One region of the Nocardioides sp. Arc9.136 genome, then DNA from elsewhere that is predicted to be linked to it. Evidence: predicted binding sites of a transcription regulator. Region 1 holds the regulator's gene; each other region holds the start of a gene.
What was found. Region 1 encodes LexA, which represses DNA repair genes until DNA is damaged. Its sites were predicted from a motif close to TCGAACANNTGTTCGA; they were not measured.

Region 1 (9,654 bases):
GTTAGGGTTCTCGGGTGCCCGGGACCCCCTCCACCGCCACCTCGTCGACCACCCGCGTCAGCGAGGTGCTCGCCGGCGCGGTGCAGGCGCTCGGCGGCGCCGAGCGGACCGGGCAGGTGCGGATGGCCGAGGCGGTCGGCCGGGCGCTCGCCGACGAGGAGCACCTGCTCGTCCAGGCCGGCACCGGCACCGGCAAGTCGCTGGCCTACCTCGTGCCCGCGTTGCTCCACCCCGACCGGGTCGTGGTCGCCACGGCCACGCTGGCGCTCCAGCACCAGCTGGTCGAGCGGGACCTCCCGCGCCTGGTGCAGGCGGTCGCGAAGGACGAGGCGGCGCGCGACGTCGACACCTCCTACGCCGTGCTCAAGGGCCGGTCCAACTACGCGTGCCTGCACCGCGTCCGCGAGGGCGTCCCGGACGACCAGGGCACCCTGGTGCAGATGCCCGAGGGGTCGATGGGCCAGAAGGTCCTCGAGCTGCGCTCCTGGGCCGAGGAGCAGGCCGAGGAGGGCGGCAGCGGGGAGCGGGACAACGCCCCGCGGCACACCGACCGCGAGTGGCGGCAGGTCAGCGTGAGCCACCGCGAGTGCCTGGGCGCCGCCAAGTGCCCCTTCGGCCAGGAGTGCTTCGCCGAGCTGGCCAAGGAGAAGGCGCAGCGCTCGCACCTGATCATCACCAACCACAGCCTGCTCGCGATCGACGCGATCGAGGGCGTCCCAATGATCCCGGAGTACGACGCGGTCGTCATCGACGAGGCGCACGAGCTCACCGCGCGGGTGACCCAGGCCGCCACCGACGAGCTGTGGGCCGCCGAGGTCGAGCGGGCCGCGCGGCGCAGCCAGCGGCACGTCGACTCCGAGGCCGACGACCTCTCCGACGCGGCCGAGGCGCTGCGGGCGGCGATCACCGACGCCCGGCCGGGCCGGTTCGAGCGGATGCCGCAGGAGCTCGGTGACGCGCTCGTGCTGGTCCGCGACGCCGCGCGCGCCTGCCTCTCGGCGTACCCCAAGGGCGACGACAAGGGCGACAAGGGCGCCGACCCCGGCCTGACCCAGGCCAAGGGCTCGGTCCAGGAGGTCTTCGCGACCGCCGAGCGGATGGCCGCCGACCTCGACTCCGACGTCCTGTGGCTGACCGAGGGCAGCGAGCGGATGCCGCCGCGGCTGTGCGTCGCGCCGCTGCAGGTGTGGGGGCCGATGCGCGACAAGCTGCTGCGCGAGAAGAGCGTGGTCTTCACCAGCGCCACGCTGATGCTCGGCGGCGACTTCGGGTCCGTCGCGACCGGCGTCGGGCTCAAGCCCTCCGAGCGGGTCGTGGACGAGGCATCCGACGCCCAGCGGACCGACACCGTGCTGCCCTGGCGCGGCATCGACGTCGGCTCGCCGTTCGACTACGGCCAGCAGGGGATCCTGTACGTCGCGCGGCACCTGCCCGCCCCGGGTCGCGACGGCCTCGTCGGCGCACAGCTCGACGAGATCGTCGAGCTGATCGACGCCGCCGACGGGCGGGCGCTCGGCCTGTTCTCCTCGCGTCGCGCGGCCGAGACCGCGGCCGAGGCGGTCCGCGAGCGGTTGCCGCACCTGACCACGCTCGCCCAGGGCGACGCCCAGCTGCCCGAGCTGGCCAAGCAGTTCGTCGAGGACCCGCACACGGTGCTGTTCGGGACGCTGTCGCTGTGGCAGGGCCTCGACGTCCCCGGTGACACCTGCCAGCTGGTGCTCATCGACCGGATCCCGTTCCCGCGGCCCGACGACCCGCTGATGTCGGCGCGGCAGAAGGCCGCCGACCAGGCCGGCGGCAACGGCTTCATGCAGATCGCCGCGACCCACGCCGCGCTGCTGATGGCGCAGGGGGCCGGCCGGCTGATCCGGACGACCACCGACCGCGGCGTGGTCGCGGTGCTCGACCCGCGGCTGGCGACCGCTCGGTACGGCGGGTTCCTCAAGGCCAGCCTCCCGCCGATGTGGACCACCACCGACCCCGCCGTCGTCCGCAAGGCCCTCGCCCGGCTCTCGGCCACGGCCGGCTCCTGACCCCGGCTGGTCGAGCAGGCGAGCGCCGGCGAGCCGTCGTCGAGACCCGGTGACCGGGGTCGCAGCGCCGAGCCCACACCGGGTCCGACGCTCAGGCGCAGGACGCCTTCGCCGCTCGACCAGCGGCAGCGGGCCTCAGATCCGCGAGCGACCGTCCCAGCCGCCCCGCGGCGTGCCCCGGATCCCGAAGAACTCCGCGATCGTCGGCGCGACGTCGACGGTGGCCGCCAGCGTGGAGGAGACCGCCCGCGCGGCGGCCGGGTGACCGCCGCCGATGAAGAACGGGATCGCGCGGGTCGCCGGGTGGCCGTGGTTGCCGGGGATCGGGTTGGAGACGACGTCGGGGTCGCTGAACCGCCAGCCCGCGCGGCAGTAGGCGACGACGTCGCCGGCGTTCGGGCCGAGCCGCAGCCAGGAGGTGCGGGCCCGGTCGTGCGCCGAGAGCACGCCCTCGGTGGCCCGGGCGATCCTCAGCATCCGCTCGACGGCGCGAGCCCGTTGCCTGTCCGGGCCGGTCCAGTAGAGGAGGTCGGCGCCGCCGTTCTGGGCGACCGCGACCTTGCCGGCCAGCAGCCGGTCCTCGCCCAGCGGGCCGGTGAGCGAGACCACCCGGTCGGGCCGCGACCAGTCCATCGAGTGGTCGGCGAGCACGACGACGATGGACCGCTCCCAGCGGCCGGTGGACCGCAGCAGGTCGAGGAACCGGCCGACCTGGAGGTCGGTCGAGACCAGCGCGGCCCGCCGGAGGGCCTGCAGCGTGCCGCCGGTGAGGTCGCTGTGGCCGACCCGGTCGACGTCGCCGAGGTTGACGAACACCAGGTGCGGGTCGAGCTCCTCGACCATGGTGAGTGCGGCCTCCATCGTGAAGACGTCGGGGGCGTGGTCGGTCACCGGGAGCAGCGGGAACGGCTCCCACCGGTGCGTGGCGCGCTCGCCGAACACGCCGTACAGGTAGTCCTTGCTCAGCACCGTGCCGGTCCGGAAGCCCTGCCTGCCCAGCCGCTCGATCACGGTGGTGGTGCGGATGTCGGTGGGCCGGTCCATCGTGCGGGTCGCGCCCAGCGCCCGGTCGTAGATCTCGTTCGCGGGCACGCCGCTCCGGTCGGGCCGGACGCCGGTCATCATCATCACGTGGTTCGGCACCGTCTCCATGACGGGCATCGAGTGCGCCCGGGGGAAGTGCCGCCCGTCCGCGCGCAGGGCGGCGAGGTTCGGCATCAGGCCGCTGTCGATCTCGTCGGGCCGGCAGCCGTCGACGACGAGGACGTAGGCACGGCGGCGGTCCCGGCTCGGGGCGGCGTACGCCGGCTGGCCGGTGGCGGTGGAGAAGGTGAGCGCGAGGCCCCCGGCGCCCGCGACCTTGAGCAGGGTGCGCCGGTCGGTCGGGTGGCCGGGGACCGGCGGGGTCGGCGTGCTCATCAGCGCACCGGCCCGTCGACGGCGACCAGCTTGTTCGTGCCCGCGCGGGTGGCGAAGGACTGCGACCAGGTGGCCGGCGTGCGGCGGTCGGTGCGCGACCCGATGACGTACCAGTCCATCTGCACCCGGGCCGGGGTCACGTCGAGCACGGAGTAGCCGTGGGAGTCGAAGTCGAGGTACTTGACGTGCGGGTTGGCGGCGCGGATGAGCTGCTCGACGCCGACGCTCGCGGTGCGTGGTGGCACGCCGAGGATGTCCTTGAGGTTGTCGGAGGTGACCGAGGAGCAGACCAGCTCCACCCCGGCCGTCTCCGAGGCGATCGGGTAGAGCCCGCGGTCGAAGGGGAGGTCGGCGGCCCAGCCGGAGTGGATGTCGCCGGTGAGGAAGACGGTGTCCTTGATGCCGCGGTCGCGGATGTGGGCGAACAGCTCGCGGCGGTCGTCGGTGTAGCCGTCCCACTGGTCGACGTTGTAGGGCAGGCCGTCCTGCGGGAGGAGCCCGGTGACGTCGTTGACCGGTGTGACCAGGTCGGCGGGGAGCGCGGCGAAGGTGACCGGCGCGATCATCACCGGGTTGCCCACCAGCTTCCACTGGGCGGTGTCGCGGGCGAGCGAGTCCTTGAGCCAGGCCAGCTGGGCGGTGCCGGTGATCGTGCGGTCGGGCCGGCTCACCGCGGGGTCGAGCACGGGCGCGGAGACCTGCTGGCTGCGGTAGGTGCGCAGGTCGAGCATGCTCAGCTCGGCGAGCCGGCCGAAGCGCAGGCGGCGGTAGAGGCGGGTGCCGTCACCGAGTCGGGCGGTCCCGTCCAGCCGGACGGGCATCCACTCGTCGTACGCCCGGTGCGCGCGGGCGCGGCGCCGCTGCCAGCTGCCCTCCCCGCCCTCGCCCGTGCCCGCGGTGTGGTTCTCCGCGCCGTCGCGCCACGCGTCGTTGGCCGTCTCGTGGTCGTCCCAGACGGTGACGAACGGCGCGGTGGCGTGCAGGTCCTGCAGGTCGGGGTCGGTCTTGTACTGCGCGTGCCGCCGGCGGTAGTCGGCGAGCTGCACGATCTCCCCGGCCGGCTCGTGGCGCCGGACGATGACGTCGCCGGCGCCGTACTCCCCGGCGGGGTACTCGTAGAGGTAGTCGCCCAGGTGCAGCACCGCGTGCAGGTCGTCGCGGGCGGCGAGGTGGCGGTAGGCGCTGAACCAGCCGGCCTGCCAGTTGGCGCAGGACACCACGCCGAAGCGGAGGTTCGAGGGCGTCGCGTCGTGCGCGGGGGCGGTGCGGGTGCGGCCCACGCGGCTGCGCTGGCCGGCCGCGGTGAAGCGGTAGAAGTACCACCGCGCCGGGCGCAGCCCGGTCACGTCGAGCTTCACGGTGTGGTCGCGGCTGGCGCTGGTGACGAAGCTGCCGCGGCGCACGACGTCGCGGAACGCCCGGTCCGTCGCCACCTCCCACCGCACGTCGGTCCGGGGCCCGCGCCCCGAGCCCGGGGTCGCGCCGCGGGTGGGGGTCACCCGGGTCCACAGCACGACCGACTCCGGCAGGGGGTCGCCCGAGGCGACACCGTGCTGGAAGACGCGGTGCCGGGCCGCGGCACCCGTCGGTACGGCGGCGTGGCCGGTGCTGGTCGGGACGGCCGCCACCCCGAGGCCGGCGGCCCCGGTGGCGACGACGGTGCGGCGGCCGAGGGTGCTGACGGGGGTCGGCCGGCCGGGCTGGGTCGTGGTCACGCCTCATCCAACGACGATCGGCGCCCGGCGTGATGGGTGTGCGCGGGTGTGCACCACCTGTTCAGGCGGCGTACGCCGCGGCGTCGCCGGGCGGCCGGCGGCTCAGCTGGCCGAGACGCGCACCGCCGTGGCCTGCCCGTCGCCGAGCGGGGTGCCCTGGCAGGCGTAGTCGGTGCGCTTCCAGCACTCGTAGCGGATGTCGGCGTTCGCGACGGTCACCTCGACCGAGGCGACGGTCCCGGCGCGGAACGAGGCGGTGACCGCGCCGTTCCCCGAGGCGTCGAGCTCGACCAGGCGGCTCTCCGCGGCACCGTCGGTGCCCACGAGCGTCGCCACCGCGCGGGTGGCGCCGCCCGCGGGCAGGTCGACCTCCACGCGCACACCGGTCGCGGACGGCTGGGTCCGCACCTCGAGGGTCGCGCTGCTCAGGTGCGCCAGCTCGGTCCTCCAGGAGACGGCCGCGCCACCGGTGGCCGCCGTCGCCGACCTCGCGAGCGGTGCCGGCCGGTACTCCGCGGCGCTGCCCTCGTCGTAGGCCTGGGCCGGGCGGCGGTTGCCGGTCGCGAACTGGGCGAAGGCGACGGGGAGCCGGGGGCCGCGGTCCTCGAGGACCGCGGCGACGGCGTCGACCGAGCTGAGGTCGGGTGCGCCGGCGCGGGCGTCGGCCTGGCGCCAGATGTCGCGGACGACCGTCGGCAGGGTGCCCGCGCGCTGGTCGAGCCGCTCGCTGAGGTGGCGGAAGAACAGCCAGGTGCCGTAGTGGAAGCCGTCGTCGCCGCCACGGTCCATGGGGCGGGCGGGGTCGGACAGCGGGCTGGCGGCGAGGTACTGCCGGTTGTCGTCGACGTCGTCGAACAGCTCGTCCTCCACCCAGGCCGCGGTGCCCTCGAGGAGCCACTGGTCCTCGTAGGAGTCGTAGCCGAACTGGACGGCGTGGAAGTACTCGTGCCCGACGGTCACCTGGAGGTTCTGCAGCGGGGTGCCGGTGGGGAAGCCGCGGTAGTCGTTGTCGACGACGCAGAAGGCCCACACGTCCTCCGCCCGCGTGCGCTGGTCGCTGGTGCAGTAGCCGTAGAGACCACCGGCGAGGTCCTGGACGTACATGTCGGTCTTGGCGTTGCCACCGGCCCTGCCGTCGCGCTTCGGCGCCCGGTAGCCGGCGCCGACGAAGGTGCGGTGCACGCTGCCGGCCGTGGCGAGGACCTTCCTGGCCCACGACGCGCTCGCCCGGTGCCTGCCGCTCGTGCGCCAGTGGACGCACACCACCGTGCACTTCTTCCTGTCCTGCGCCGGGCGGGCCAGCAGGCGGCCGGCCGCGGCCCGGTCGGCGGGCGCCAGCGCCGGCCGCGCCATGCGCAGCTGCCGCAGGGCCTCGGTGGCGTCCCGGCCGTCCCCGGCCAGGGCGGACCGCGCGGCGGCGAGGCTGCGCGCGGCGGTGACGGTGCCCGGGGCGAGGAGGGCGGAGGAGTCCTGCGCCCCCGCGCGCTCGGCGTCCGGGCGCCCGTCCGGGGCCTCAGCGGTGGCGGTGGTGACCCCCGTGAGCGTGGACAGCCCGGTCGCGAGGACGAGGGCGAGGGCGGCCAGGGGACGTGCGCGACGCATGAGTTCTCCGGGGATGCTCGGCGGTGCCCGGGGGTCACCGACCGGGGCGCTCCCCGGAGGTCCCGAGGTCAGCGCTCAGCCAACCGCAGGTTCGTGCTGCTCCGCATGGCCCGTCGGGACCATCTTCTCCGGGGCGGCCGGCGCGGGGTCCGGTCGCTCACGCCGGCGCTCCACGAGCCGGCCCAGCCGTGCCGAGACCAGGAACCCCAGGCCGATCACCAGCCACCCGGCGAGGGCGTCGAGGACCCAGTGGTTGCCGGTGCCGACGATGACGACCGCGGTGATGAGGGCGTGGGCCCAGCCCAGGCCGCGGACCCAGTGGCGGCGGGCGTGCTGCTGGACGACCACCGCCACCCACAGCGCCCAGCCGGCGTGCAGGGAGGGGAAGGCCGCGAGCTGGTTCGTCAGCCCGCCCAGGCCCTTGGGCGCCGATGCCTCGGACCCCCACCAGCCGTCGGCCGCGTGCAGGGACAGGACGTCGACGTACCCGTCGACGAAGCGTGGGGGAGCGGTCGGCAGCAGGAGGTAGAGCGCCAGGCCGATCAGGGTGGCCGCCACCAGTGCGCGCCGGGCCGGCACGTAGCGCCGCTCGCCGAGGCGGTAGAGCCACACCAGCGCGATCGCGGTGACCACGTAGTGGGCGGTGGCGTACCAGTAGCTGGAGAGCAGGCCGAGGACCCGCGTGTCGACGAAGAACTGGTTGAGGGAGGCCTCCCAGTGCAGGCCGATGAGCCGCTCCACGTCGAGCAGCTCGCGTGCCCGGGTGAGCGCGGGGCCCAGGGCGTCGTCGGCGAACAGCCGGGACCCGCTGTAGACGACGTAGAGGGTCAGGATGAGCGCCAGCTCGGCCACGCCACGCCGCAGGCGCGGGTGCCTCGTGGTGCTGCTGGGGAGACTCACGGCTCCAACATTGCCGTATCCCACCCCCGAGAAGCATCCGGCTTACCCCCGAGTCGCCCCCCGTTTGCCCATTCTTGGGGGTGAGGCGCCACCCGACCGGGCCCTTTCTCCCCGATCAGCCGCGCCGCGGTCCGGTAGGGCCCGGGACCGGCGGTGCGCTCAGACGCGCCGCAGGACCGCGGTGACCTTGCCCAGGATGGTCGCGTGCGTGCCGTCGATGGGGTCGTACGCCGCGTTGTGCGGCAGCAGCCACACCTGGCCGTCCTTGCGCTGGAAGGTCTTCACCGTCGCCTCGCCGTCGATCATCGCGGCCACGATCTCGCCGTTGTTCGCCGTCGGCTGCTGCCGGATGACGACGTAGTCGCCGTTGCAGATCGCGGCGTCGACCATCGAGTCGCCGGCGACCTCGAGCAGGAACAGCTGGCCGTCGCCGACCAGCTGCTTGGGCAGCGGGAAGACGTCCTCGACGCGCTCCTCGGCGAGGATCGGGCCGCCGGCCGCGATCCGGCCGACCATCGGGACGTACTGCGCCTCGGGCAGCACGTCGCCCACGCCCGTCTCGTCGACCGAGGCCTCCTCACCGCTGGACATCGCGCGCCGTGCCGCCATCACCTCGGGCAGGAACACCTCGAGCGCCCGCGGGCGGTGCGGGTCGCGCTTGAGGAAGCCCTTCTCCTCGAGGACCTTGAGCTGGTGGGCCACGCTCGAGGAGCTGGTCAGGCCCACCGCGTCGCCGATCTCGCGCATGCTCGGCGGGTAGCCGCGGCCCTCGATGCTGTCGCGGATGTGGGCGAGGATCCGGGTCTGACGAGGGGTCAGGCCGGTCACGTCGGGTGCGCCGTCGGGCAGCTCGGAGACCTTGGGACCGGGGTTCTTCGCCATGGGTGGAGTGCCTTCCGGGATGCGCGAGGACGAGGGGTGCTGCTGGCAGCACGGTAGAGCCTCCGCGGGCCGTGTTCAAACACCTGTTCGAAGGTGTGTCGCGCGGTGGGCGCCCGGCCCGGGCCGCTGCTTGGATGCGTGCATGGAACCCACCAGCTGTGTCGTCACCGGAGCGGCCCGCGGCATCGGCCGCGGTATCGCCGAGCTCATGGTCGCGCGCGGGCACCGCGTCGTGGTCACCGACATCGACGCCGAGGGCGCGGCGCGCACCGCGGCCGAGATCGGCGCCGCCGAGGGCCTCGGCCAGGACGTCCGCGACGCCGCCTCGCACACCGCCGCTGCCGAGGCGGCCGCGCGGCACGGCGCGCTCGTGGCGTGGTTCGCCAACGCCGGCGTGGGTGACGACGGGAAGCTCGCGGACCTGACCGACGAGCAGGTCCGCCGCCTCGTCGAGGTCAACCTGCTCGGCGCCGTCTGGAGCACCCGCGCGGCGCTCGCCGCGTTCGGCCCGCGCGGCGGCGACCTGGTCCTCACCGCGTCCCTCTCGGGCCTGGGTCCCGTCCCCGGCCTCTCCCTGTACGCCGCGACCAAGGCCGCGGTCGTCTCGCTCGCCTCCTCGGTCGCCCTCGAGGCGCCGCGGGGTGTGCGGGTGCACGCCCTGTGCCCCGACGGCGTGGCCACCGACATGGTCGCCGCGATGCGCGAGGACGGGATGGGCAAGCAGCTCGTCGCCTCGGGAGGCCGGATGCTGGGCGTGGCGGAGACCGCGCAGGCGGCCGTCGACCTGGTCGGGTCCCGCCGGGTCCTGCGGACCCTCCCCGGGTGGCGTGGTGCCGCGATGCGCGTCGGCCAGCTCGCCCCCTCGGTGTCCGGGCCGGCGCTCGCGGTCTTCGCGGCCCAGGGCAGGCGCCGGCTGCGGTAGTCGCCGGGGAGGCGGGTCGGTTCCTTCGAACATTTGTTCGCCCAGGTCCTTGAACTGTTCGAACACGTGCTCTACGGTCGTACACATGTTCGATCGAACGTCTGCTCGATCGTCAACCGGGCCAGCCACTGTCGGTGGCCGCGGTTAGACATCTGCTCAGACCGAGATCGACACGACCCGA
Region 2 (9,654 bases), 840 kb from region 1:
ACGTGCTGGGCTCCCGCCCCCGCTTCGTGCTCGAGGGCATCTCCCACGGGTGGAAGCGGCAGGTCGCCTACCAGGTGCGCTCGGACGTGCGCGGTCGCTTCGAGCTGGGGCCGATGTCGGTCCGGGTGGCCGACCCGTTCGGCCTCGTCGAGCTCGGCCGGGCGTTCCAGACCACCGCGGCGCTCACGGTCACCCCCCGCACCGTCGTGCTGCCCTCGATCCCGCTGGGGGGCGGCTGGACCGGCGCCGGCGACAACCGCCCCCGCGCGTTCGCGACCGGCTCCGCCGAGGACGTCACGGTCCGCGAGTACCGCCGGGGCGACGACCTGCGCCGGGTGCACTGGCGCAGCTCGGCCCGTACCGGGGAGCTGATGGTGCGCCGCGAGGAGCAGCCCTGGCAGTCCCGGGCGACCCTGTTCATCGACAACCGCGCCGGCGTGCACCGCGGCCAGGGCGTCGCCTCCTCCATCGAGGCGGCCGTCTCGGCCGCGGCGTCGATCGCGGTCCACCTGTGCCGGCGCGGCTTCGCCGTCCGCCTCGTCACGGCGGCCGGTGAGGACCACGGCAGCGCGTGGCACCAGCGCGACGCCGACGTCGGCGAGGGCCCGCTGCTCGAGGCGCTCGCCGTGCTGCGGCCGATCGCGACGCCCCGCCTCGACGGGTCCTGGCTCGGCGAGCAGGGTCACGGCGGGCTGACCGTCGCCGTGCTCGGCGCGGTGGGGGCGGTGGACGTGCCCGTGCTGCGCAGGATGCGCAACCACGCCGGGGCCGGGCTCGCGGTGGCCGTCGACGTGGACGCCTGGGCCGCCGCCGGTGGTCGGGCGACCGCCGGTCCCGGGGACCGGTCCAGTGCTCCCGGGGCGTCGGTCCCCGTGCTGGTGCAGCAGGGCTGGCGCGCGACCGCGCTCGGCCCGCGGGACCGGCTCGAGTCGGTCTGGCAGGAGCTGGGCTCGGCCGCCGGCCAGGGCTCGGCCGTCCGGGGACCCGACACCGTCCCCCACGTCGCGGCCCACGAGGCCACGGCGTCGCAGGCAGCCGCCCAGGAGGTCGTCGGATGAGCACCCGTCGCGCGAACCTGCGCACCACGCTGGCGATCTCGCTGGCCGCTGCGGCGACCACGTGGGTCGCGACGATGTCGTGGCGTCCCTTCACCGAGGTCCCGGGCCGCTACCTCGGCCCGCTCGCCGTCATCGGCCTCGTCGTCGCGGCCACCGGCGCCCTGGCCCGCTGGGCCCGCGTGCCGCGCCCGTTGGTCGTCCTGCTCCAGGTGCTCACCGGCGGTGTCGTCACCAGCCTGTCGATCACCGGCTACCCCGTGCCGCTCGGTCCCGGGTGGGTCGAGCTCGACGCGGCTCTCCGCGGCGCCGTCGACAGCGCGAACCAGTACGCGCCTCCGGTGCCGGGCGACGTGCCGCCCGTCGATCCCCTGCTCCTCGCCGGCGGCCTCGGCTGCTTCCTGCTGGTCGACGTGCTGGTGTCCACGCTGCGCCGCGTCTCGCTGGCCGGCCTGCCGCTGCTCACGATCTACAGCGTCCCGGTCAGCGTCATCGGCGGCGAGCTCTCCGGATGGGTGTTCGTGCTGACCGCCGCCGGCTTCCTGCTCGTGCTCTACCTGCACGAGAGCGAGCGGGTCACGCGCTGGGGTCGTGCCCTGGGCGACCAGCACCCGCTGGGCTTCGACGTCCGCACCGGCCGGGCCCGCAGGACGGCCGGGGCCATCGGCGGGGTCGCGACCGCGCTCGCCGTCGCGGTGCCGCTCGCGGTCCCCACCCTCGACCTGCGGCTGGTCGACTTCGGCGCGGGCCCCGGGGGCGACGACGACATCACGCTGACCAACCCGCTCGCCGACCTCAAGCAGGACCTGGTCCTGGGCCCCGACGAGCCGCTGCTGCGACTGACCACCGACGACCCCGACCCGTCGTACCTGCGGACCACCGCGCTCACCTCCTTCAACGGCGAGACCTGGAGCGCCGGCAACCGCAAGGTCCCGGAGGGGAACGCCGCCGACGGCGCGCTGCCGCCGCTGCAGGGCGTCGACCCCGCGCTCGGGCGCCGCGCCTACGACTACGACGTCGACGTCTACGAGACCTTCAAGTCCGATTGGCTCCCGACGTGGACGACGAGCAGCCGGGTCCAGGCGGTCGGCGACTGGCGCTACGACACCGAGACCCGCGACTTCATCGCGGCCGACGACGACCTGGACTCCGCGGGCCTCAGCTACCAGATGACGGGCCTCGAGCTCTCCTACGACGCCACCGACATGGCCCGCGCGCCGGCCGCCGGCGTCTCGGTGCCGAGCACCTACACCGACGTCCCGGCCGACCTCCCGACGGAGGTCCGCGACCTGGCGGTGCAGGTCACCCGCGAGGCCAGCACTCGCTACGAGAAGGCGGTGGCCCTGCAGCGCTGGTTCCGCGAGACCGGTGGCTTCGTGTACGACACGAGCGCGGACGCGGGCACGAGCAGCGGCGACCTCGCCTCCTTCCTGAGCCCGGAGGGTCGCCGGGGCTACTGCGAGCAGTACGCCGCCTCCATGGCGGTCCTGGCCCGGCTGGTGGGCATCCCCGCCCGCGTCGCAGTGGGCTTCCTGGGTCCCAAGAGCGTCGGGCGGGACACCTGGGAGTTCAGCGCGCACGACCTCCACGCCTGGCCGGAGCTGTTCTTCGCCGGCAGCGGCTGGGTCCGCTTCGAGCCCACGCCGGCCGCCCGGACCCAGGGCGCGCCGACGTGGACCCGCCAGGACGTCCAGGCGCCGGACCCCCAGGTCCCCGACTCGAGCATCGGCCCGGCCCCCCGCCAGGCCGACCGCGCCCAGGAGCAGCGCGCGGACGCCACCGAGGAGGACCAGGTCGACGACGCCGCCGCGGACCAGGACGACCGGGCCTGGCTGCTGCCGGTCCTCGGCGGCGGCGTCGGCGGAGGCCTCCTTCTCGCACTGGCGCTCGTGCCGCGTGCCGTCCGGACCCGGCGCAGGGACCGTCGCCTGTCGGCCGGCCCCGAACCGGCGTGGGACGAGGTGCGCGACACCGCCCTGGACCTCGGGCTCGCGTGGCCGTACTCCCGGACCCCTCGGCAGACCGGCGACTGGGTGGCCCAGCACCTCGGTGCCCCGGCCGGTGAGCACACCGCGGAGCCCCCGCCCCGAGGACCCTCTCTCGCCCCGGACGCCGTCCGTGCCCTCGACCGGATGGTGGCTGCGCTGGAGGTGCTGCGCTACTCCCCGCGCGGCGCGGACGCGACCGGTGCGCTCCGCGCCGAGGTCGAGACCGTGACCGAGGCGCTGCGCGACGGGGCACCGCGACGGGCGCGTCGCCTCGCCACCTGGTTCCCCCGGTCGGTGCTCGTGCGGAGCACCCCGGCGACCGGCTCCCCCGGCGCCGGTGCGGGCGGCGCGCGGTACGGCGCCGTGGTCGACCACGTCACCAGCTGAGCGGCGCTCGGGCGACGGCCCGGGACCCGGTGCGGGCGACCGGGACGGGCGACCGGGACGGGGGCGGGGGCCCGACGTCGCTCCCGCCGACGCGACGTGGGCGGCGCACGGGTCGCGCGGAAGGCAGCCGCTGCAGCCGCGGCACCGGACGCGGGCGCCGGGGACGCACAGGGTCCGGCCCACCCGGTCGCCCGGAGGTCCTGCTCACCGGGTCAATGACCCGGGGAGCGTGCGGCTCAGAAGCCGCCGTTCTGCTCCCGACGGTGGCGCCACCGCTGCTCCATGCGCTCCATGAAGGAGCCGGACGTGCGGCGCGAGCGGCGGGTGCGACCGGAGCGTCCCTTGCGGCCGCCGTCGATGACGGTGAAGCCGCGCGAGGGGTGGGCCGCCTGCCGCGGGTCCGTGGGGGCGGCGGCCGCTGCTGCGGCCTGTCCGCGCATCGCGGTGAGGGCGACGGTCGCGGAGCCGAGCATGATGACGAACCCGACGACCCCGACGAGCGCGACCTGGCTGACCGCACCGGTCATCAGGACGGCGACCCCGACCACGAAGCCGGCCCCGGCGAGGATCGCGCGACGTCGCGCCGAGCGTCGCAGCGACGTCCCGCGCAGTGTGGAGGCGAACTTCGGATCCTCCTCCGAGAGTGCGCGCTCCATCTGCTCGAGCAGTCGCAGCTCCTCTTCCGAGAGTGGCACCGGTCCTCCACTGGTCTCACGAGCCGAATACGTCCCTGCGTGGGCCGTGGAGCAAGTCTAGGCAGGCCGTCCGCAACACGGTAGGCGCCTCAGGATTTTGCTCGCCTCGCCCGGTCCGCGCCCGGCAGCAGGGTGGCCGGGCGCACCGCTCCGCTGCCGAACCGGGCGCCCGCCCGGTCGGCCGCCCGGTCGACGTCGGACCACCCGTGCTCGCGCTCCCCGAGCACGCGCTGGCGCTGGACCCGCGTGCTCGGCACGAGACCCTCGACCCGCACCCCGACCAGGCGCAGCGCCGCTCCGGCCCGGCCACCGGAGCGACCCTGGCGCAGCGCGTCGTGCAGCGCGACGGCCGCGACGTACACCTCCTGGGTGACGTCGGTCGGCTCCGGCAGCGCCTTGGACCGGGTGAGGGTGGTGAAGTCGGTGTAGCGGACGGTGAGCACCACCGTGCGTCCGGCCACCCCGCCGGCGCGCAGCCGCCGCGTGACCCTCTCCGCCAGGGCGAGCACCTCGCGCAGGACGTCCGCACGGGCGGTCAGGTCCCGGGCGAACGTCCGCTGGGCGCCCATCGAGCGGTCCGGCTCCTGGGGGCCGCGCCGCTCGTGGAGCTGCGAGCGGTCGCGACCCCAAGCGAGCACCTGCAGCTGGCGAGCGGCCGCCGTCCCGACGGCGCCACGTACCTCCTCGAAGGGTGCGTGGGCGAGCTGGCGGACCGTGGTGAGGCCGATCCGCCGGAGCTTGCGGGCGGTGCTGTCGCCCACGCCGTAGAGCTCACCGACGTCGAGGCCGTGCAGGAAGTCGACGACCTCCTCCGGCGGCACCACGACCACACCGTCGGGCTTGGCCCGGCGGCTGGCCAGCTTGGCCACCGAGACCGTCGGGGCGACGCCGGCGGAGCAGGTGATGCGCTGCTCCTCCTGCACCGTCGCCCGGACCAGCTCCGCGATCGTCCGCGGCGAGCCGAGCAGCCGCGTCGACCCGCGCACGTCGAGGAACGCCTCGTCGAGCGAGGCCATCTCCACCAGCGGCGTGACCCGCCGGAAGATCTCGCGCAGTGCCGTGGAGACCGACGAGAACGCCGCGTGGTCGCCGGGCACCGACACCAGTTGCGGGCAGAGGCGCCGTGCACGCACCCCCGGCATCCCGCCGCGCACGCCGTAGGCGCGGGCGGCGTAGTTGGCCGAGAGGACCACGCCGCGGTGGCCGCCACCGACCGCGGCCGGGACGTCCTGGAGGTCGGGCCGGTCCCGGAGCGCCACCGAGGCGAAGAACGCGTCCATGTCGACGTGGAGGATCGGGCAGTCCCACGACCGGTCGTCCCCGGCGGCGCCGCCGCCGGCGGGTCCGCCCACCGTCCCGCTCACCGCGCTCCGGCCCGCGCGGGAGCCGGCCGGCGGCCGTCAGCGAGCGAGCAGGTGCAGCTGTGTGGCGAGCGGGAGGTACTCCGGGCGGGCCGCGACGGCCTGCTCGAGGTCGACGAGCGCGCCCGCGGCGCCGGGCTCGAGGTCCAGCAACGAGCCGGGCACGAGGTCGGCGAAGACGCGGACGCCGTGGACCGAGGCCACCTCGAAGCCGGCGTCCTCGAGCAGGGCACCGACCTCGTCGCGGGTGAACCGGCTCCCGGACCGGCTGGCCGGGGCGCCGGTCGTCGCGCCCTCGTCGAGCATGGCCAGGGCCTGCTGGAAGTGGCCGGCCATCGCCCGCGCCACGACCGCGGCGTGCCGCTGGGCGACGAGCAGGCTGAGCGTGCCCCCGCGCCGCAGCACGGCACGCAGGCTCCGCAGCGCGGCCGCGGGGTCCTCGACGACCTCGAGGACACCGTGGCAGAGCACGACGTCGGCGGCGTCGGCGCCGGTGACGTCGACCAGGGTCGAGAGGTCGCCCTGCTGGGCCGCCACCTCCACCCCGAGCTCGCGGGCACGTCGGCCGAGCGAGGCCAGGGCGTCGGGACTGGGGTCGACCACCGTGACCCGGTGGCCCTGCTCGGCGACGCGGACGGCGAAGCCGCCGGTGCCGCCGCCGATGTCCAGCACGTCGAGCGGGCCGCTGCCGAGCACCGGGCGCAACGCCGACCAGACGACCGCCGTGCGCGCGGCTCCGCGCCGCTCGCTGGGGCGGTCCCGCTCGCTGGGTCGGTCGCCGGGACGCTCGGTGACGGGCATGGCGCCCAGCCTAGGGCCACCGGGTGCTCACCCCACCCGGCGCACGACGTGCACCTGGACCGGCGCGTGCGGCACCAGCCCGAGCGCCTGCTCGACCACGGCGAGGAACCGGTCGGAGTCGCGCACGAGGTCGTCGGCCTCCCGCTCGGTCACGGCGCGGCGCGAGCCGGCCTCGGCCGCCGCCCGCTTCGCGGCACCGGCCGCGAAGAACCGCGCCCACTCTTCCAGCTCGGGAGCGACCTCGGTCAGCAGCACCCAGGCGTTCTTCTGGGGGCGCCGCCGGGCCGGCGCCGGCCGGGCGCGGGCCGCCAGCAGGGCGGCGGCTGCGCGGAGCGCGGCGACGTGGGCGTGGGCGTAGCGCTCGGTGACCTCGGTCGCGGCGATCGCCTCGCTCAGCGACTCCGCGGACCGGGCCAGGTAGGCGTGGGTGGTCGCCGGCAGGGCGTAGGGGTTGGGCTGCTCCAGGGGGGACGGCACGACAGCCTCACTCCCCCGCACGGGCGCCGGCGGCGACGAGCTGCCACCGGCCCGCTCGCAGGTCGTGGGCCAGCTCGAAGACCCCGCCGCCGGCGAGGTCGTCCGCCCCGGCCGCCTGGTCGAGCCGTCCGCGGCCGGCGGCGACCCGCCACAGCTCGCGGCGCGGGAGCTCCTGGCTCCGCCGCTCCAGCACCTCGCGCACCTTCCACAGCCGGCCGCGCCAGAGGAACTGCGCGGGACCGCCCCGCGCCGCCTGCGCCTCCCCCGGCGGGCCGTCGAGCCCGCCCTCCCCGGTCCGCACCTCGACGGGGTCGTCGTACCGCACCACTCTCGCCTCGCTCCTCGGGCTCGCGCCCGGCTCCGTCGACCCCACGACCCCGGACATCGCGACCCGGCGGGGACGGGGGTCGAGGTCGCCCCCGCCGGTCGTTCGAACAGATGTTCGAACACGACGAAGGTACACCTCACCACCGACAGGTCGTCAAGACCCGCCGGTGGGGCCGGGGCCGTGCCGGCTCCGGCCGGGCTCCGGCCGGGCTGCGGCCGGGCTGCGGCCGGGCTGCGGCCGGGCTCGAGCGAGCTGCCGGGAGGGCTTCCCGCGCGGCGGGTCAGACGTGCGTGTCGGCGGGCGCGCGGCTCCCGCGCACGAAGCGCGAGGTCTCGGGGCTCCAGAGGAGGTACAGCAGTGCCGCGTCGACCACGAGGGAGACCACCGCGGCGAGCACGAAGGGCAGCGGCGGCTCGGTGCGCAGCCCGGCCAGGGTCGCGATCGCGGCCATCAGCACGACCAGCGCGAGGGAGTGGCGGGCCCAGTTGGCGCCGCCGCGCAGGAACGGCACCAGGGTGGCGACCAGACCCACGAACACGATGAGGAGCACCACCGCGACCGGGACGAAGGCGGGCTGCTCGATGTCGGCGTCGACCGGGTGGCCCGCGGACCAGGAGTCGAGGAGGTCGTCGCGCAGCACGACGGTGAGCACCGCCACCAGGACGGCCAGGCCGAGCAGCACGAGGAGCAGCTGCACCGCGCGACGGACCGACGTGGGCTGGGCTGTCATGCGGGCTCCTCGGGCGGGACGGGCGCGTGCGGACGGGCTGGCCGTGCGGGCCGGGCGCGGACCGGTGCTGGTGCCCTAGGGTCGCGCCATGACGACCGAGCACCCCTCGATCACACGCTTCCGCGAGGAGCACGCACGCCGCGGGGGCACGGGCGACGTCGTCATTCTGCCCGACTCCGTCCACACCGCGGCACTGGCCGCCGAGGCGCTCGGCTGCGAGGTCGGTGCCATCGCCAACAGCCTGGTGTTCGAGGCCGAGGGCGAGCCCGTGCTCGTGCTGACCTCGGGGGCGCACCGGGTCGACACCGCCAAGGTGGCCGCGACCGTCGGCGTGCCGCGTCTGCGGCGCGCGAGCGCGGAGCTGGTCCGCGCCGCCACCGGCCAGGTGATCGGTGGTGTCTCCCCCATCGGCCACCCCGCGCCGGTGCCGACCTACCAGGACCGCTGGCTGCGCCGGCACCCCGTGGTCTGGGCGGCGGCGGGCCACCCCGCCGCGGTGTTCTCGACGACGTACGACGAGCTGCAGGCGCTGACCGGCGCGACCGAGATCGACGTGGAGTGAGGAGCGCGATGGGCATCGAGATCTGGCTGAACCCCGCGTGCACGAAGTGCCGCACCGCCGTCGCCGAGCTGGACGCGGCCGGCGTCGACTACACCGTGCGCCGCTACCTCGACGACCCGCCGACGCCCGAGGAGCTGCGTGCGGTGGTGGACCGGCTGGGGCTGGAGCCGTGGGACGTCGCCCGGCCGAAGGAGACCCGGGAGGCCGGGATCGACCTGCCGCGCGAGCCCGCGAGCCGTGACGCCTGGCTCCGGGCGCTCGCCGCCCACCCGCGCGCGATCCAGCGGCCGATCCTCACCGCCTCGGACGGCACCACCGTCGTGGGCCGCGACCCCGGGTCGCTGGGCCGTGTGATCGAGCGGGGCTGAGGTGGAGTCGCTGGCGCTCGCGTTCTCCAGCGGGTGGGCGAGCGGCGTCAACGCCTACCTCGTCGTCCTGGTCCTCGGCGTCGCGGACCGCGTCGGCGGGCTGGAGCAGGTCCCCGACGCGCTCGGCCGCTGGGACGTGCTGGTGGTCGCGGCGTTCCTCTACGCGATGGAGTTCGTCGCCGACAAGATCCCCTACGTCGACTCCACCTGGGACGCGGTCTCGACGGCGATCCGCCCGACGGTCGGCGCCGTCGTCGGCGTGCTCCTCGCGGGCGACGCGCGCACGCTGGACCAGGCGGTGCTGGGCACCGTCGGCGGCGGCACGGCCCTGCTCTCCCACCTGGCCAAGGCCGGTGGCCGGCTGGCGATCAACACCTCGCCCGAGCCGGTCAGCAACGTCCTCGCGAGCATCACCGAGGACGTCGCCGTGCTGGGGGTCGTCTGGTTCGCGATCGAGCACCCGCGCGCGGCCGCCGGTGTCGCCGCGGTGCTGCTGGCCGGCGGCCTGGTCGCGCTCTACCTGTTGGCGCGGCTGGTCCGGCGCGGCTGGCGCCGCTGGCGGGGCCGGCCCGCCGGGGTGTCGGCGTAGCGCCCTAGGGTCGACCCGTGGCACGCGTGGTGGTCGTGGGAGGCGGGTACGCCGGTCTGGCGTCCTCCGTGCGTCTCGCCAAGCTCGGTCACGACGTGACGCTGCTCGAGCGCTCCCCCACGCTGGGCGGCGCGCTCGGCCGGGTGGAGGCCGACGGGTTCGCGTGGGACGCCGGGCCGACCTGGACCACGCTGCCCGCGGTGGTGCGCGACCTGTTCCGCAAGAGCGGGCGGCCGGTCGAGCGGGAGCTGGACCTGGTGCCGCTCGACGTGGTCCGTGAGCACCGGTTCGCCGACGGCACCCGCGTGACGGT
Region 3 (9,654 bases), 1.9 Mb from region 1:
CAGGCCCGCAGGCCCTCCGAGGAGCTCGTGGAGGTGCTGCGGCAGCGGGCCGGCTCGCAGTTCACCCCGCCCGGGTCGGGCCCCGAGGCGCCGTTGACCGACGTGCTGGTGCACGGCCTGGACCTCCGCTGGCCGCTCGGGCTGCACCGGGACGTGCCGGCCGAGCGGCTGCGGACCTCGCTGGACTTCCTGGCCGACGCCCGCGGAGGCGGACTCGTCCCGCGCGGCAGGACCGACGGGCTGCGGTTCGAGGCGGCCGACGTCGGGTGGGCCCACGGCCGTGGGCCGACGGTGCGCGGGAGCGCCGAGGCCCTGCTGCTGGCGCTCACCGGCCGGGTCGCCGCCCTCGAGCACCTCGACGGGGAGGGCCTGCCGGCGCTGCGCGATCGGCTCGCGTGAGCCTCAGCGCAGGCCGGCTTTGAGCACCGCGGTCACGTCGCGGTCGGAGAAGGTGAACCCCGCCGCCTCGAGCGCCGCGGGCCGGACGTTGAGCGACCCGAGCAGCTCGGGCGCCATCCGGCCCGCGCCGAGGCGCAGCGCGAGCGAGGGGACCGGCAGGACCGCCGGCCGGTGCACGGCGCGGGCGAGCGCGCGGGTGAAGTCGGCGTTGGTCGGCGGCTCCGGGCAGGTGAGGTTGACCGGACCGCTGACGGTGTCGTGCTCGGCGAGGAACACCACGGCGTCGACCCAGTCGCGCAGCGAGATCATCGCCATGTGCTGGCGGCCGCTGCCCAGGCGGGCGCCGAGCCCGGTGCGGAAGAGCGGGGCGAGCAGCTTCAACGGCGCCGCGCGCCGGTCCATCACCGGCGCGGTCCGCAGGTAGCAGACCCGGGCGCCCGCCTCGACCGCCGGCTGCGCCGCCGCCTGCCACTCCCGGGTGACGTCGGTGAGCAGCGCCTGCCCCCGGCTGTCGGAGGCCTCGGTCAGGACCTGGTCGCCGTGGTCGCCGTAGTAGGAGATGCCGTTGCCCGCGAGGTACGCCGGCGGGCGGGGCGCCTCGGCGACCGCGCGCGCGAGCACGCGGGTGGAGGTCACCCGGCTCTCGCGCAGCTCGCGGGCCCAGGAGTCCGAGTGCGGGTTGCCGAGCGTGGGGGAGCCGGCCAGGTTGACCACGACGTCGGCGCCGTGCACCGCGGCCCGGTCGTAGGTGCCGGCCGCCGGGTCCCACGCCGCCTCGTCGGGCGCGGCCGGCGCGCGCCGTACGAGCCGGGTGACCTGGTGGTCCCGGTCGCGCAGCGCGTCGACGAGGTGGCTGCCCAGGAAGCCGGAGGAGCCGGCGATGACGATGCGCATGCTGCGAGCCTCCCAGGACGGACAAGCCATGGACGCACAGGGGCCCGGGACCTGTGCGGTCCCGGGCCCTCGTGGTCAGGCGGTGGTGCTCAGACGTCGAAGACGCCGGCCTCCAGGCGCTTCTTCACGTCCTGCAGGAAGCGGCCCGCGTCGGCGCCGTCGACCAAGCGGTGGTCGTAGGTCAGCGCGAGGTAGACCATGTGGCGCACCGCGATCGTCTCGCCGAGGTTCGGGTCATCGATCACGACGGGCCGCTTGACGACCGCGCCCGGACCGAGGATCGCGACCTGCGGCTTGTTGATGATCGGGGTGTCCCACAGGGCGCCCACGCTGCCGAGGTTGGTGATCGTGAAGGTGCCGCCGGACAACTCGTCGGGACCGATCTTGTTGGTCCGGGTGCGCTGCGCGACGTCCGCGATCTTCTTGGCCAGGCCCGCGATCGACAGGTCGCCCGCGTCCTTGATCACCGGGGTGATCAGGCCCTTCTCGGTGTCCACCGCGATCGCGAGGTTCTCGCGGTCGTAGTAGGTGATCTCGCCGGCGTCGGTGTCGATGCCGGCGTTCAGCTTCGGGTGCTGCTTGAGCGCGTCGATCGCCGCCTTGGCGAAGAACGGCAGGTACGACAGCTTGACGCCCTCGCGCGCCTGGAAGTCGCCCTTCACCGAGTCGCGCAGCCGCGCGATGTTGGTGACGTCGACCTCGATGACCTGCGTGAGCTGCGCGCCGGTCTGCAGCGAGTCGACCATGCGCTCGGCGATGATCTTGCGCAGCCGGCTGATCTTCTCGGTCGTCCCGCGCAGCGGCGAGGGGCTGACCGACGGGGCCTGCCGGGCCGACGAGGCCGACGAGGTGGACGCGGCCGGGGCGGCGGGCTGGGCGGCCGGAGCCGGTGCCTCCTTGGCCTTCGCGGCGTCGAGGACGTCCTGCTTGCGGATGCGGCCGCCGACGCCGGTGCCCTCGACGGTCGACAGGTCGACGTCGTGCTGCGCGGCGAGCTTGCGGACCAGCGGGGTCACGTAGCCGGCACCGTCGGCGGTCTTCTCCGAGCGGGCCTGCTCCTGGTCCCCGCCCTTGTTCCCGGAGTCGTCGGACGCGGAGCGCTCACCGGTGCTCGGCGACTGCGAGCTCGGGGCGGGCGCGGTCTCGGCGGCCGGCTGGTGGTCCTTCTCGGGCTCGGGCTGCTCGGTCGCGGCCTCGCCCTCGTCGGTGGGCTGGGTCGGCTTGGTCTCCTCCTGGGCCGGGCTCGGCTCGGCGGCCTGCGCCGGCTCGGGGGTCGGCTCGGGAGCGCTCTGCGGGGCGGCGCCCTTGTCGCCGATGATCGCCAGCTCGGCGCCCACCTCGACGGTCTCGTCCTCCTCGGCCTTGATCTCGAGCAGGGTGCCCGCGACCGGCGAGGGGATCTCGGTGTCGACCTTGTCGGTCGAGACCTCCAGGAGCGGCTCGTCGACGGCGACGTCGTCGCCGACCGACTTCAGCCAGCGGGTCACGGTGCCCTCGGTGACCGACTCGCCCAGGGCGGGCAGCACGACCGGCGTACCACTGCCGCCGCCACTGCCACCGCCGTTGCCGCCGGAGGAGGCGGCGGGCTGCTCGGAGCCGGAGGACTTCTCGGCCTCGGGGGTCTCGTCGCCCGGGGGCAGGTCGCCGGTCTCCTCGGCGATCTCCTGCTCCTGCTCGGCCTTCTTCTCGGCCTGCTCCTCGTCCTTGGGCTGCGCCTCGGGCTCGGCGGAGCCGGACGCGTCGCCGGCGGACTCACCCTCGTCACCGATGACCGCGAGCACGGCACCGACCTCGACGGTGTCGTCCTCCTGCGCCTTGATCTCGAGCAGGGTGCCCGCGACGGGGGAGGGGATCTCGGTGTCGACCTTGTCGGTCGAGACCTCGAGCAGCGGCTCGTCGACGGCGACCGAGTCACCCACGGCCTTCAGCCAGCGGGTGACGGTGCCTTCGGTGACGGATTCCCCGAGGGCCGGGAGGTTGACTTCGGTGGCCATGAGTTCCTTCGCTCTTCGGTGGTTGCGGTGGTCAGGAGTGCGCGTGCAGGGGCTTGCCGGCGAGGGCGAGGTGGGCCTCGCCCAGCGCCTCGTTCTGCGTGGGGTGGGCGTGGACGAGCGGAGCGACGTCCTCCGGGTACCCCTCCCAGCCGTAGATGAGCTGAGCCTCGCCGACGAGCTCGCCGACGCGGTCGCCGACCAGGTGGATGCCGACGACGGGTCCGTCGGTGCGGCGGACGAGCTTGACGAACCCCTGGGTCTTGAGGATCTGGCTCTTGCCGTTGCCACCGAGGTCGTAGGTCACGGTCTCGATGCCGTCGGCGCCGTACTTCTCCGCGGCCGTGCGCTCGTCGAGCCCGACGGAGGCCAGCTCGGGGTGGGAGTAGGTGACGCGGGGGATCGCGGTCTCGTCGACGGGCCGCGGGTCGAGCCCGGCGATGTCCTCGGCGACGAAGATGCCCTGCTGGAAGCCCCGGTGGGCCAGCTGCAGGCCGGGGACGATGTCGCCCACGGCGTACACGCCCTCGACGTTCGTGCGGCAGCGCTCGTCGATGACCACGAAGCCGCGGTCCAGGGCGATGCCCTGCTCGTCGTACCCCAGGCCGTCGGTGACGGGGCCGCGGCCGACGGCGACGAGCATCAGCTCGGCCTCGATCCGGTCGCCGCCCTCGACGGTCACGGCGACGCCGTCGTCGGTGCGCTCGACCGACTCGAACCGGGTGCCGGTGCGGAAGACGATGCCGCGCTTCCGGAACGCCCGCTCGAGCGCCTTGGAGCTGGCCTCGTCCTCGGCCGCGACCAGCCGGGGGAGGGCCTCGACGATGGTGACCTCGGCGCCGAAGCTGCGCCACACGCTGGCGAACTCGCAGCCGATCACCCCGCCGCCGAGCACGACGACGCTGCGGGGGACGCGGTCCAGGCGCAGGGCGTGCTCGGAGGTCAGGACGCGCTCGCCGTCGACCTCGAGGCCGGGGAGGCTGCGCGAGTGGGACCCGGAGGCCAGCACGACGCTGCGACCGGAGTAGGTGCGACCGTCGACGGTGACCTGCTTGGGGCCGGTCAGGCGACCCTCGCCCTCGATGACGGTGATGCCGCGGCTCTTGACCAGGCCGGTGAGGCCCTTGAAGAGCCGGCTGACGACCCCGTCCTTGTAGGAGTTCACGCCGGCCATGTCGATGCCCTCGAGCGTCGCGCGGACGCCGAACTGCTCGGAGTCCCGCGCGCTGTCGGCGACCTCGGCGGCGTGCAGCAGCGCCTTGGTGGGGATGCAGCCGACGTGGAGGCAGGTGCCGCCGACCTTGCCCTTCTCGACGAGACCGACGGTGAGCCCGAGCTGGGCGGCGCGGAGGGCGCACGCGTAGCCGCCGGAACCCGCACCGAGGATGAGTACGTCGTAGTCGGCGTCGGCCACCGTGGTCCTTCCCTTGTCGGCCTCGGCCCCTCTGGATCGCAGAGGAGCGCCCGACCATCTTTGCACCCTTCCCGGGCGTGTCCACACCGGGTCGCGTGGCTCCCGGCAGACTGGTGCCATGGCATGGACCGACCGATTCCGACGCGGCCCGCGGATGAGCAAGCCCGCGGGCGACGCGGCGCGCACCGGTTCGACGCGGGTGCGCGCGTCGGACAAGGTGGACGAGCAGCACCTGCGCACCTGGGTCCAGGAACGACGCGGTGTCGAGGGGTTCGTCGAGCCCCGCACCGCCGTCAGCGACGTGACCCTCCTGCTCGTCGCCCACGACGGTGAGTGGACCCGTCGTCGCGTGCCCTCGGTCGAGTGGGCCCACCGCTTCTGCAACGACCACCGCGTCCCCTCCTACGACGCCGCCGTCGTCGGCGTCCCGCAGCGCATGCGCGACTACAACCGCCGCCGCAAGCAGCAGGGCCTGTAGGTCCGTCGCCGGTCGAGCAGCGAGCGTCGTCGAGACTGCACTGCTCGTCGAGCAGCGAGCCCTGGCGAGCGTCGTCGAGACCCGCGCACTGCTGGTCGAGCAGCGAGCCCCGGCGAGCGTCGTCGAGACCCCTGGCAGCCGACCTGCGGCCTGCGGGTCGTGGGTGGTCGCGGTGGAGGCAACTAGAGGACGGAGTACGCCGTGGGTCCCGCGCCGTCGCCGGCGCACTGCTGGTCGAGCAGCGAGCCCCGGCGAGCGTCGTCGAGACCCCCGCCAGCCGACCTTCGGCCCGCGGGAACTCGACGGGTCGGGGGTCGCGGTGGTCGTCCACAACCCCTGCACATGGACCTTTCATTCGAACACACGTGCGAGTAGAATGAGGCCATGGCCCTCACCGCGACCCTCGAGCACCCGCTGGACACCCCAGCCGACGTGCTGCGCCTCGCCCGGGCCAGCCAACGCGCCGCGAACGCCGCCGAAGCCGAACTCCTCCAAGCCGCGGTCCAGTGGTGCGTCATGCACCCCGCCGAATCAGTCGGCACCGCCTCGGCGTGGTCGACGCTGAAGGGGTTCGGCGACAAAGCCATCGGCCTCGCCGGGGACGGTGCACCGTTGGTGAGCGAGTTCGCCGTCATCGAGTTCGCCGCCGCGCTCGGGAAGTCCGAGGACGCCGGCCGCGCCTACCTCGCCGAGGCCCTCGAGCTGCGCTACCGCCTCCCGCGGGTGTGGGCGAAGGTCACCAACCTCGCCCTCCCCGCGTGGAAAGCGCGGTCCATCGCCCGGCGCACCCTGCACCTCCCGAAGGCCGGTGCGGGGTTCGTGGACACCCACGTCGCCCCCGTCGCTGCCACCATCGGCCCCGCCGCGCTCGACCGGCTCCTCGACGAAGCACTGGTCCGGTTCGACCCCGAGGAAGCCGAACGGGTCCGGTACGAACGCACCGAAGCCCGCCACTTCACCATCCAGACCCGACAGGTCTCCTACGACGGCCACGTCGACATCTGGGGCACCCTCGACCTCGCCGACGCCCTCGACCTCGACGACGCGATCACCAAGGGCGCCGCCCGCCTCGCCCAGCTCGGCTCAACCGAAGCCGAAGGCGCACGGCGGGCGATGGCCGCCGGCGACATGGCCCGGCGCCAGCTCCAGCTGCAGTTCGACACCGACCCCACACCCCTCGTCGTCCACGTCCACCAGAAGGCAGATGGTGAACTCGACGGCATCACCCGGGTCGAGGCCACGAGGGGGTTCGTGCTCACCACCCAGCTCGCCGAGTGGTGCACCCGCGCCGCCCGCGACGGCGCACACATCACCATCAAGCCCGTCATCGACCTGAACGAACGCATCCACGTCGAGGCCTACGAGGTCCCCGACCGCCTCAGCGTCCAGACGAGGCTGCGAGACCACCACTGCGTCTTCCCCTGGTGCACCCGCCCCGCCCACACCACCAGCAAGGTCGACGACGACCACGTCATCCCCCACAACAAGGGCGGGCCCACCGCCACCGAGAACATCGCACCCCTGTGCAGGCGCCACCACCGCGCCAAGACCCACACCGGCTGGCACCAACACACACCCCAACCAGGGACCTACCTCTGGCGCAGCCCCACAGGGATGACCTACCGGGTCGACCACCGAGGCACCCACGGCACCCACGGCACCCACGAGACCACCGACCCGCCCGACCAGTAGCCACCCCGCCCCACGCCCCGCCGGAGCAACCAACCGGCGGGGCACAGGCACGTCGTCACGGGCACGATGGACCCATGCCGGACGAGCGCACCACGTACGCCTGGGTGGTCAGGTGGATCGCTGCAGACGGTCGCACCCATGAGCGGGCCAGGTCGTACGAGCGGGTCGCGGACGCCGAGGACGCGGCGGACGACGTCCGTGCGGCCGGGATCGGGACCGAGGTGACGCTCACGTCCGAGCCCGACCTGGTGCCGGAGGGCCTGTGGCCTGCGTTCGTGGCGCGGATGGGGGTCGAGACGAGGCCCGGTCGGGTGTACGTCGACCGGGGTCTCGAGTCGTTCCCAGGTCGACTACCTGCGGCGGACCGGCACCGACTCGCCCGCCGAGGCGCTGCAGGATCGAGCCCGCCCGGCCAGGTCAGCCCTTCGCAGCGACCGCCCGGGCGTAGTCGACCAGCGTGGCCACGGCGACGCCGGTGCCGCCGGAGGTGACGTGGCCCGAGGGCCCGCCGGAGGCGAAGGCGGGGCCGGCGATGTCGAGGTGGGCCCAGGGGAGGCCCGCGGTGAACTCGCGGAGGAACGCGGCGGCGTACAGCCCACCGCCCCAGCGGATCCAGTCGTGCTGGGCGAGGTCGGCGATCTTGCTGGAGGTGATCCGCTCGCGCATGTGCTCGGGGATCGGCATCGGCCAGAACTCCTCGCCGGCGACGACCGCCGCGTCGAGCACGTCCTGGACGACGGTCTCGCTGCCCATCACGCCGGCGACCTTGTCCCCGAGGGCGACGACCATGTGGCCGGTGAGCGTGGCGACGTCGAGGATGGTGTCGGGCTGCTGCTCGGTGGCCCGGACGATCGCGTCGGCGAGCACCAGGCGCCCCTCGGCGTCGGTGTTGAGCACCTCGACGGTCGTGCCGCCGTAGATCCGCAGCACGTCGCCGGGGCGGGTCGCGCCGCCGGATACCATGTTCTCGGCCATCGGCACGAACGTGCTGACGCGGATCGGCAGGCCGAGCGCGGCGATCGCGAGGGTGGCCTGGACGACGGCGGCGGCACCGGCCATGTCGGACTTCATCTCGTGCATGCCCTGGGCCGGCTTGATCGACAGGCCGCCGGAGTCGAACGTGATGCCCTTGCCCACGAGCCCGAGGTGGTGCTTGGCGCCGCGGGGGGAGTAGGTCAGCTCGACCAGGCGCGGCGGCGCGTCCGAGCCGGCGCCGACGCCCAGGAGGCCGCCGCAGCCGAGCTCGGCGAGCGACGCCTCGTCGTGGACGGTGATCCCGATCTTGGGGGTGCCCCGGCCCTTGGTCGCGGCCTTGGTGGCGGCGACCACCGCGTCGGCGAACGCCGGCGGGCGCAGGTCGCCGGGAGGCGTGTTGACCCAGTCGCGGGTGGCGGCGACGGCGGCCGCCACGACCTGCGCCTCCTCGAGGGCGGACGTGGCCTCCTTGCGCCGCGCGGCGGCGGTCAGCACGACGACCTCGGCGGGCGCGGAGTCGTGGGGGTCCTTGGCGTCCTTCTTGTACGCCGTGAAGGAGTAGCCGCCCAGCTGGTGGCCCTCGACCACGGCACGCACGAGCTCGGGCGTCCCGGCCGGGAGCGCGAGCGCGATCGAGGCGGCGTTGGTGACCGCGCGGGCGGCGGCGCCGGCGGCACGGCGCACGCCGGCGGGCGTCGTGTCCTTGCCCAGGCCGACCAGCACCAGCAGCGGGCTCGCGACGGCGTCGCCGGTCGGCACCTTGACGACCTCGCCGGCCTTGCCGGTGACACCGAGCGTGGACAGCAGCGGCCGCAGCTTGCGGCCGTAGGCCTTGGCGACGTCGGCGCCGCCGTCGGCGAGCTCGGGCCCGTCCCCGCCCTGGAGGACACCGACCACCACCGCGTCGGTCTTGGTCTTGGCAGGGCTGGCGTTCCGGAGCGTGTACGACGTCACCCGAGGAAGGATAGACAGACGCTGCGGTAGGTTCCGGGCATGGCTGAGGACCCCACCCTGCTGCGGTCACCGATCCACGACCGTCACGTCGCCCTCGGCGCCAAGATGGCCGAGTTCGGCGGCTGGTCGATGCCCCTGGAGTACGCCGCCGGCACGGTCAAGGAGCACACCGCCGTGCGCGAGGCGGTCGGCGTCTTCGACGTCAGCCACCTCGGCAAGGCGCTCGTCTCCGGGCCGGGCGCCGCGGCGTACGTGAACGCCACCCTGACCAACGACCTCGGCCGGATCGCGCCGGGCCAGGCGCAGTACACGCTGTGCTGCGACGACGCGACCGGCGGGATCGTCGACGACCTGATCGTCTACCTCCACGACGACGAGCACGTCCTGCTCGTCCCGAACGCCGCGAACACCGCCGAGGTGGTCCGCCGGCTCGCCGCGGAGGCGACGGACGGCGTGACCGTCGAGGACCAGCACCGCGACCACGCCGTGCTGGCCGTGCAGGGGCCACTCTCCGACGAGGTGCTCGCCGGGGTGGGCCTGCCGGCCGGCCACGACTACATGTCGTTCGTGGTGGCGCCGTTCGCCGACGCCGAGGTCGTGGTCTGCCGCACCGGCTACACCGGCGAGCGCGGCTACGAGCTGATCGCCCCCGCGGGTGTCGCCGTCGCCCTGTGGGACGCGCTCCTGGCCGCCGGCGAGCCGCACGGCATGCTCGCCTGCGGCCTCGGGTCGCGCGACACCCTGCGCACCGAGATGGGCTACCCGCTGCACGGCCAGGACATCTCCCTCGACGTCACCCCCAACGAGGCGCGCCTGGGCTGGGCCGTCGGCTGGTCGAAGCCGGCGTTCTGGGGTCG

Region 2: a site for LexA is predicted at 7,195-7,210, ahead of OSR43_RS08070 (DUF6504 family protein). Genes of this name have one in related genera too.
Region 3: a site for LexA is predicted at 5,532-5,547, ahead of OSR43_RS13000 (HNH endonuclease signature motif containing protein). Genes of this name have one in related genera too.

What each region holds. Positions count from the first base shown of each region.
Region 1 covers NZ_CP113431.1:820,331-829,984, forward strand. Annotated here, with positions in the region: gene OSR43_RS03900 (ATP-dependent DNA helicase) at 123-2,033, shown strand; gene OSR43_RS03905 (alkaline phosphatase family protein) at 2,169-3,452, opposite strand; gene OSR43_RS03910 (alkaline phosphatase) at 3,452-5,167, opposite strand; gene OSR43_RS03915 (MXAN_6640 family putative metalloprotease) at 5,270-6,769, opposite strand; gene OSR43_RS03920 (phosphatase PAP2 family protein) at 6,845-7,669, opposite strand; gene lexA (transcriptional repressor LexA) at 7,829-8,551, opposite strand; gene OSR43_RS03930 (SDR family oxidoreductase) at 8,694-9,473, shown strand.
Region 2 covers NZ_CP113431.1:1,656,828-1,666,481, reverse strand. Annotated here, with positions in the region: gene OSR43_RS08100 (DUF58 domain-containing protein) at 1-1,058, shown strand, start outside; gene OSR43_RS08095 (DUF3488 and transglutaminase-like domain-containing protein) at 1,055-3,430, shown strand; gene OSR43_RS08090 (DUF3040 domain-containing protein) at 3,667-4,125, opposite strand; gene dinB (DNA polymerase IV) at 4,215-5,489, opposite strand; gene OSR43_RS08080 (methyltransferase domain-containing protein) at 5,526-6,287, opposite strand; gene OSR43_RS08075 (SAV_6107 family HEPN domain-containing protein) at 6,315-6,764, opposite strand; gene OSR43_RS08070 (DUF6504 family protein) at 6,772-7,089, opposite strand; gene OSR43_RS08065 (hypothetical protein) at 7,373-7,822, opposite strand; gene OSR43_RS08060 (YbaK/EbsC family protein) at 7,911-8,384, shown strand; gene OSR43_RS08055 (ArsC/Spx/MgsR family protein) at 8,393-8,752, shown strand; gene OSR43_RS08050 (DUF4126 domain-containing protein) at 8,754-9,341, shown strand; gene OSR43_RS08045 (NAD(P)/FAD-dependent oxidoreductase) at 9,359-9,654, shown strand, end outside.
Region 3 covers NZ_CP113431.1:2,682,019-2,691,672, reverse strand. Annotated here, with positions in the region: gene OSR43_RS13025 (maleylpyruvate isomerase family mycothiol-dependent enzyme) at 1-399, shown strand, start outside; gene OSR43_RS13020 (TIGR01777 family oxidoreductase) at 403-1,293, opposite strand; gene sucB (2-oxoglutarate dehydrogenase, E2 component, dihydrolipoamide succinyltransferase) at 1,383-3,287, opposite strand; gene lpdA (dihydrolipoyl dehydrogenase) at 3,319-4,698, opposite strand; gene OSR43_RS13005 (hypothetical protein) at 4,853-5,176, shown strand; gene OSR43_RS13000 (HNH endonuclease signature motif containing protein) at 5,561-6,868, shown strand; gene OSR43_RS12995 (leucyl aminopeptidase) at 7,286-8,797, opposite strand; gene gcvT (glycine cleavage system aminomethyltransferase GcvT) at 8,837-9,654, shown strand, end outside.